Regions from separate parts of the Streptomyces sp. URMC 129 genome, predicted to be linked through region 1. Evidence: predicted binding sites of a transcription regulator. Region 1 holds the regulator's gene; the other holds the start of a gene.

Region 1 (4,275 bases):
CGGCCAGCACGGCCTTCAGCCGCTCCTCGAACTCGCCCCGGTACTTGGCCCCGGCGACCATGGCGCCGAGGTCCAGCGAGACCAGCCGCTTGTTCTTCAGCGACTCCGGGACGTCGCCCTTGACGATGCGCTGGGCCAGGCCCTCCACGACGGCGGTCTTGCCGACGCCGGGCTCCCCGATGAGGACGGGGTTGTTCTTCGTGCGGCGCGACAGCACCTGCACCACGCGCCGGATCTCGTGGTCCCGCCCGATGACGGGGTCGAGCCGCCCCTCGCGGGCCGCCGCCGTGAAGTCCGTGCCGAACTTCTCCAGCGCCTTGTACGTGCCCTCGGGATCGGCCGTGGTGACGCGCTGGCCGCCCCGGCTCGTCTGGAAGGCGTCCAGCAGCTTCTTGTCGGCGGCGCCCTGACCGGTCAGCAGCTCGCCCGCCTGCCCGCCCTTGGCGGCCAGGCCGATCAGCAGGTGCTCGGTGGAGATGTACGCGTCGCCCAGCTCCTTGGCGCGCTGGGCGGCGTCGGCCAGAACGGCCAGCAGCTCGCGGTTGGGTTGCGGCTTGGCCACGGAGGCGCCCTGCACGCGGGGCAGCGCGGACAGCAGCCGCTCGGCGCCGGAGCGCAGGGCGGCCTGGTCGGCGCCGACGGCGGCCAGGAGGTCCTGGAGATTCTCGTTGTCCTGGCCGGTGAGCAGGGCCAGCAGCAGGTGCGCGGGGGTGATGTCGGGGTGGCCGCCGGTCAGGGCGCGGTCGTTGGCCGCGCTGATGGCGTCCCGGCTCCTGTTGGTCAGCTCGGCGTTCACTGGGCCATCTCCTCCGTAAGCATATGGTCTTGAGAGCTAAGCCTGCTAGATCCAACGTACGATAAGTTGAGTCTATTCCACTCAAGCCGCTCTCCGGAGGGTTACGGCTCCCTGGATCCCGCCGTGGCCAGCAGTTCCCGCGCGGCCTCCGGGAACGGCCGGCCGACCACCATCCCGTCGCCGCTGCCCACCGACATCACGGCCACCAGCGTGCCGGACTCCGTGCCCGCGTCGTAGTCCCGCAGCCACGGGCCGCCGCTCGAACCGGCGGTCATGTCGCAGTCCTGGAGCAGCAGTCCGCCGCGGTTCGGCTGCTGCGCCTCCTGCGCCGTCAGCACGTCCGTCTCGCCCGCGCAGTACCGCAGCGACTCGCCGTCGTACGGGGGCGCCGCCGGGTACCCCAGCGCGGCCACCTCATCCCCCTCCCGCACCGGCTCGAAGGCGAGCCGGTTCGCGCCGTGCGCCTCCTGCACCGTGCGGCCGTCCTTCTCGGCGAGGGTGAGGAACGCGTAGTCGTGCGGCAGGATCTCGGCCGGGTCGCGGGTGACGTCCCACGCGTCGGGCGTGTGGAACGAGGCGACCCGCCACGCCTCGTCCCGCCAGGTGTCCCGGTCGTGGTCGTACCCGGGGACGAACCACACCTCGTCCGCCGGCTCCGGCTGCTCGCGGGTGCGCACACAGTGCGCGGCGGTGGCGACCACGCTGCCGTTGGGCGCGTCGACCACGGCCCCCGAGCACAGCCCGAGCCGGCCGCCGCCCGCGTCCCAGATCAGCTTGCCCACGGTGGAGACGGCGCCGCCCTCCCACGGCTCGGCGGCGACGGCGGGAGGCGCGGCCACCACCAGCAGCACGGCGGCGACGGCGGCGGGTATGGGGAGACGGGCCAGACGCATAGGGACCACCCTGTGAGCAGCGGTCCGGCATGTCCAGTCACCCTCCGCCGAACGGGTGCGGCGCACCCCGGCATTGACGGGCCGTCGATGGCGCTCCGTCACCCGGCCGCGGCGGGGACCGGGGGCGGGGACCGACGATTGAAAAGCGGCGGAACGGATACCATCCCCAACCATGCCACCGCGCCGCTACCTCGCCGCCTCGGCCGCCGCCGTTCTGCTGGCCGCGCTGATCACCGTGGTGGCCGCCGGGGGCGGCGACCCGCTGGCGATCGACACCGCCCTGCACGACTGGGCGCTGGACCACCGCACGCCGGGCTGGACCGACACCCTCCGCTTCATCACCGACACCGGGAACCGGGGCGTGCCGTACGTGCTGGCCGCCCTCGCGGGCGCGCTGACCGTCTCCCGCGCCTGGTGGGTGGGCGCCCTGGCGGGCGTCGCCGCCCTGGTGGGCGGGCAGTTGGTGCGGTACGGGCTGGTCACGGCGGTCGGCCGGGCGCGCCCGCCGGTGGAGGACTGGGTCATGCACGTCAACGGGCCGGCGATGCCGTCGGGCCACACCACCACCTCGGCACTGACCGCGATCGGCCTGGCCGCCGCGCTGCTGCCGCACTGCCGCCGCCCGGCCGCCCGCGTCCTGGCGGTGGCGCTCCCCGCCGCCTGGGCGGTCGCGGTCGGCTTCAGCCGGATCTACCTCGGCGTCCACTGGCCGACCGACGTCCTGGCGGGCTGGCTCTTCGCCACGATCCTGACCTGCCTGTTCCTGCCCCCGCTGGCCCGCGCCCTGGGCCGGCCGCCGGCCCCGGCGCGAGAGCCGACCGGGGTGTGAGCACGGCCGACCGGGGTGTGAGCACAGGCGCGGGCCGAGCCGGCGGCGGTCAGCCGCGGCGGTCCGGACGCCAGACCACGATGGCCGCCGAGTGGCGGACGTCCTGGTACGGGACCAGGTCGCGGCGGTAGGAGGCGTGGACCTGCGCCTCGCGCTGGCGCATCGCGGTGGCGGCGCCCTCCACGGCCTGCTGGAGCTCGGCCACCGTCGCCTGCAGGGCGGCGACCTGCTTCTCCAGCTCGATGATCCGCTTGATGCCGGCCAGGTTGATGCCCTCGACCTGGGACAGCCGCTGCACCTCGCGGAGCAGCCGGATGTCCCGGGCCGAGTACCGCCGGCCGCGACCGGCGGTCCGGTCGGGCGAGACCAGACCCAGCCGGTCGTACTGGCGCAGCGTCTGCGGGTGCAGCCCGGAGAGCTGTGCCGCTACCGAGATGACGTACACCGGAGACTCGTCGGTCAGTTCATAGGGGTTGCTGTGTCCGTTCCGGCCGTCCATCTCTCGTTACTCTCCCTTCGCGGCCTCGAACAACCCTGCGCGAGGATCCTCGCCCTCCACCGCGGCGCGGTACTCCTCCAGGGCCTTTCTCGCCTCGTCGCCCAGCTCGCGCGGCACGGTCACCTCGATGGTGACCAGCAGGTCGCCCCGGGTGCCGTCCTTGCGGACCGCGCCCTTGCCGCGGGCGCGCATCGTGCGCCCGCCGGGCGTGCCCGGCGGCAGCTTGAGCGTCACCGGCGGTCCGCTCAGCGTCGGCACCCGGATCTCCGCGCCGAGCGCCGCCTCCGGGAAGGTGACCGGCACGGTGATGGTCAGGTTGTCGCCGCGCCGGCCGAACACCGGGTGCTCGTCGACGTGCACCACCACGTACAGGTCGCCGTTGGGCCCGCCGCGCTCGCCCGGCGCGCCCTTGCCGCGCAGCCGGATGCGCTGCCCGTCCTCCACACCGGCCGGGATGCGGACCTGCATGGTGCGCGAGCTGGTCGCCCGGCCACTGCCCCGGCACACCGGGCAGGGATCCTGCGCGATCAGCCCGCGGCCCCGGCAGTCCACACAGGGGTCGGTGAGCGAGAAGCCGCCCCCGCCGCCCCGGCTGACCTGCCCGGTGCCGACGCAGGTCGGGCACACGCGCGGCGTGCCGTTCTTGTCGCCGGTCCCGGAGCACGCCTTGCAGGCGGCGCTGGACGACATCCGCAGCGGAACCGTCGCCCCGGCCACCGCCTCGGTGAAGCTGAGCGTCACCTCGGACTCGATGTCCTGGCCGCGGCGCGCCTGCGTGCGCGCCCCCGGACCGGTCCGGTTGAACAGCCCGCCGAAGACGTCCCCGAGGCCGCCGCCGAACCCGCCGGCCCCGGGACCGCCGGGGCCGCCGGGCTGGGCGCCGCCGAAGAGGTCGCCGAGGTCGAAGTTGAACTGCCCGCCCCCGCCGGGACCCGGCCGGAAGCCGCCGTTCCCGAAGAGGGCGCGGGCCTCGTCGTACTCCTTGCGCCGCCGGGCGTCACCGAGCACGTCATACGCCTCGGAGACGCTCTTGAAGCGCTCCTCGGCCCGGACGTCCCCCTTGTTCGCGTCCGGGTGGTACTCCCGGGCGAGCTTGCGGTACGCCTTCTTGATCTCCGCCTCGGTCGCGTCCTTCGGGACGCCGAGAACCTTGTAGTAGTCCTTCTCGATGAAGTCCTTCGTGCTCATCCCCGGCGTCCCTCCTTCCGCTGTCTCCGGTCACGCGTCACGTCAGCCCTCGTCCGGGCCACCGCCGTCG
Region 2 (4,275 bases), on a different contig from region 1:
TGGGCCTCGGCCGACCCCGCGGCGCGGCCCAGCGCGCTCAGCTCCGCCGTCGCCTCCGCCGCGACGCCCGCCCCGACGTGCCGGGCGAAGGCCTCGGCGAGGGCGGCGTCCTGGCCGAAAACGTCGTAATCGACCAGGGGCGGAACCTGGTTGGTCACCGAGTGGGTGCTGGCGGTCATACCGCTACGGTAGGAGCGCGGGCGCCAGGTGACCAGCCCCGGCTCAACGGGTGTTGTCCGACCCGTTGCGGCGGGAAAGGGATCTAGTACAGTTGGGCGGTCTCAGTGGCGGCAGGGGAGCGTACATGGGCCTGAATCTGAGCGTGAACGATGCCGTCGGTTCCGGCTCCAGAACGACGCGCGACCTCGACCTCCAGCAGAGCGGGCCGACCGTCCCGCGCATGATCCTCGGCGCCCGGCTGCGCCGCCTGCGCGAGGCCCGCGGCATCACCGGCGCCGAGGCCGGGCACCGGATCCGTGCCTCGCACTCCAAGATCAGCCGCCTGGAGATGGGCAGGACCGGCTTCAAGACCCGGGACGTCGCCGACCTGCTGACGCTCTACGGCGTCACCGACGAGTCCGAACGCGCCACCCTCCTCGCCCTGGCCCGGCAGTCCAACACCCCCGGCTGGTGGCACGTCTACCACGACGTGGTGCCGAGCTGGCTCAACGTCTACCTCGGCCTGGAGCAGACCGCCGTCGTCATCCGGGGCTACGAGCTGCAGTTCGTCCCCGGGCTGCTGCAGACCGAGGAGTACGCCCGCGCCCTGCTGACGCTCGGCCCCGAGGACACCCGCGACCGGATCGAACGCCGCGTCGCGCTGCGGATGGCGCGCCAGCAGATCCTGCACCGGTCGCAGCCGCCGCACCTGTGGGTCGTGATCGACGAGGCGGCGCTGCGCCGCTCGATGGGTGACGCCGGGCTGATGCGGCGCCAGCTCGACCACCTGCTGAACGTGTCGGAGCTGCCCCACGTGACGATCCAGGTCGTCCCCTTCACGGTCGGCGGCCACGCGGCGATCTGCGGCCCGATCACGGTCCTGCGCCCGCCGGGCGGGGAGCTGCCGGACGTGGTGTACCTGGAACAGCTCACCGGCGGGGTGTACCCGGACAAGCCGTCCGAGATAGAGCAGTACCGCCACACGATGAACCGCCTGGTGGTCGAGGCAGAAGCCCCCGCGGCCACCCGCGACTTCCTGTACCGCCTCCGCCGCGACACGTAGCCCCGCTCTGCCCCGCCCCGCCCTGCTCGGGCGCGCTCGGCGGCGGCCTCGTGAGGGCGGTGCCGGTGCCGGTGGGCCATGCCGGTCACCGTGGGACGCGTTGGCACTCCGCCGGCTGCGGACACCTGCGGGGCGGTCGGTCGCCGCCGCCCGCGGCGGCGTGTCGTGGCGGCCTCCCGAAGCGATCCGGTGACGGCGCGGCGGCACGGGCCGGATGCCCGGTCAGCCCCCGGGCGGGGGTGTCCGCCCGTTGGTGGTCTGTCCGGGGCGGACTCCGGCGGTGGTTCGGCCGTCGTCGCGCATGGCGGTGTCGTGTCGTGGCGGGCTTTCCGGTGCCTCCTCGGGCGGGGTTGTCCGGTGTCCGCCCGGTGGCGGTCGGGCCCGAGGCCCGGTCAGCCCCGGTGGTACGGGGCCCCGCTTCTGTTCCGGTGCCGCCCGGCGGGACTAACCGATGGGGGGTTCGTGCTGTATCCGGTGGGCCCGGGCCGGCGGTGATCGCTCACAGCGAACAGCGCCGGGGGCCGGGAACAACCCTCTCCCTCCCAGCATTGAGTCGATGTAACTCAACATGCCTGCCTAGGGAGAGGTCATGACTTCATCGTTCGAGGTGCTCACCCTGCCGGTCCTGCCTCTCGACGGCGAGGTGGTGCTGCCGGGGATGGTGGTTCCGCTGGAGCTGTCCGACTCCGAGGTGCGGGCCGCCGTCGAGGCGGCGCAGGCTGCCGCGGCGCGGGGGGAGAAGCCCCGGGTGCTGCTCGTGCCGCGCGTGGACGGGACGTACGCCCGGTTCGGCGTGCTCGGCCGCGTCGAGCAGGTCGGGCGGCTGGCCGCCGGTGACCCGGGTGCCCTCGTCCGCGGTCTGCGGCGGGTCCGCATCGGCTCCGGGACCACCGGGCCGGGCGCCGCGCTGTGGGTGGAGGGGACGGTGGTGGAGGAGACCGTTCCCAGCCCCCTGCCCGGCGCGGTCGCCGAGCTGGTCAAGGAGTACAAGGCGCTCACCACGAGCTGGCTCCGCAAGCGCGGCGCCTGGCAGGTGGTGGACCGGGTGCAGCAGATCGAGGAAGTCGGCCTGCTGGCGGACAACGCCGGTTACCTCCCCTTCCTCACCGCCGAGCAGCGCCTGACGCTGCTGGAGACCACCGAGCCCGTCGAGCGGCTGCGGCTCGCCATCAAGCTCCTCAGCGACCACCTCGCCGAGGAGGACGTCGCCGAGACCATCGCCAAGGACGTCCAGGACGGAGTCGAGAAGCAGCAGCGCGAGTTCCTGCTCCGCCGCCAGCTCGACGCCGTGCGCAAGGAGCTGGCCGAGCTCAACGGCGACGCCGCCGACGAGGGCCAGGACTACCGCGCCCGCGTCGAGGCCGCCGACCTGCCGGAGAAGGTGCGCGAGGCGGCCCTGAAGGAGGTCGGCAAGCTGGAACGGGCCTCGGACAACAGCCCCGAGGGGAGCTGGATCCGCACCTGGCTCGACACCGTGCTCGAACTGCCGTGGAACACCCGCACCGAGGACTCCTACGACATCCCCGGCGCCAAGTCCGTGCTCGACGCCGACCACGCGGGCCTGGAGGACGTCAAGGCCCGCATCACCGAGTACCTCGCCGTCCGCAAGCGGCGCGGCGACCGCGGTCTCGGGGTCATCGGCGGCCGGCGCGGCGGCGCGGTGCTGGCCCTGGTCGGGCCGCCCGGCGTCGGGAAGACGAGCCTCGGGGAGAGTGTGGCGCGCGCCATGGGCCGGAAGTTCGTCCGCGTCGCCCTCGGCGGCGTCCGCGACGAGGCCGAGATCCGCGGCCACCGGCGCACGTACGTCGGCGCGCTGCCCGGCCGGGTCGTGCGGGCCATCAAGGAGGCCGGTTCGATGAACCCGGTCGTGCTGCTGGACGAGATCGACAAGGTCGGCAGCGACTACCGGGGCGACCCGGCCGCCGCCCTGCTCGAAGTCCTCGACCCGGCGCAGAACCACACTTTCCGCGACCACTACCTGGAGGTCGAACTCGACCTGTCCGACGTGGTGTTCCTGGCCACGGCGAACGTCCTGGAGGCCATCCCGCAGCCGCTGCTCGACCGCATGGAGCTGGTGCGCCTCGACGGCTACACCGAGGACGAGAAGGTCACCATCGCGCGCGGCCACCTCGTTCCCCGGCAGCTCGACCGCGCCGGGCTGACCGGCGAGGAGGTCGTCATCGAGGACGGCGTGCTGCGCAAGCTCGCCGGCGAGTACACCAGGGAGGCGGGCGTCCGCGGCCTGGAGCGCACCATCGCCCAGCTGCTGCGCAGGATCGCGGCCCGCGCCGAGCTGGCGGAGGTCACGCTGCCGTTCCGGGTCACCGAGGAGAAGCTGCGGGACCTGATCGGCCGCCCGCACCACACGCCCGAGGCGGCGCAGGAACCGGCCGCGCGGCGTACGGCGGTGCCGGGCGTGGCGACCGGTCTCGCGGTCACCGGCACCGGCGGCGACGTCCTCTACATCGAGGCGTCCCTGGCCGACCCGGAGACCGGCGGCGCGGGACTGACCCTGACCGGTCAGCTCGGTGACGTGATGAAGGAGTCCGGCCAGATCGCCCTGTCCTACCTGCGGTCGCGCGGCGCCGAGCTGGAGCTGCCGGTGGGCGACCTGAAGGAGCGCGGCGTGCACCTGCACGTCCCGGCGGGCGCCGTGCCCAAGGACGGGCCGAGCGCGGGCATCACCATGACGACCGCGCTGGCCTCGCTGCTCAGCGGCCGGCAGGTGCGGCCCGACGTGGCGATGACGGGTGAGGTCTCGCTGACCGGGCGGGTGCTGCCGATCGGCGGCGTGAAGCAGAAGCTGCTCGCCGCCCACCGGGCGGGGCTGACGACCGTGATCATCCCCCAGCGGAACGAGCCGGACCTGGACGACGTGCCCAAGGAGATCCTGGACACGCTGGACGTCCACCCGGTCACGGACGTCCGCCAGGTGCTGGAGCTGGCCCTGACCCCGGCCGGTACGGAGGCGGTCGTCGCGGCGGCCTGACCCCGCCCCGCGCCGGGGCTCGGGGCACCGCGCCGCGCGCCCGGCCGGGCGCGTAGTCTGCTGC

The links. The regulator HspR, encoded in region 1, represses chaperone genes until heat shock. The targets are predictions, from matches to a motif close to TTGAGNNNNNNNNNCTCAA.
Region 2: a site for HspR is predicted at 1,771-1,789, ahead of lon (endopeptidase La). Genes of this name have one in related genera too.

What each region holds. Positions count from the first base shown of each region.
Region 1 is NZ_JBPQTQ010000069.1:23,589-27,863, forward strand. It holds gene clpB (ATP-dependent chaperone ClpB) at 1-796, opposite strand, end outside; gene ACSNOC_RS15925 (trypsin-like serine peptidase) at 898-1,689, opposite strand; gene ACSNOC_RS15930 (phosphatase PAP2 family protein) at 1,862-2,518, shown strand; gene ACSNOC_RS15935 (heat shock protein transcriptional repressor HspR) at 2,568-3,017, opposite strand; gene dnaJ (molecular chaperone DnaJ) at 3,024-4,205, opposite strand; gene grpE (nucleotide exchange factor GrpE) at 4,248-4,275, opposite strand, start outside.
Region 2 is NZ_JBPQTQ010000015.1:30,983-35,257, reverse strand. It holds gene ACSNOC_RS05280 (acyl-CoA dehydrogenase family protein) at 1-179, opposite strand, end outside; gene ACSNOC_RS05275 (helix-turn-helix domain-containing protein) at 305-1,222, shown strand; gene lon (endopeptidase La) at 1,812-4,211, shown strand.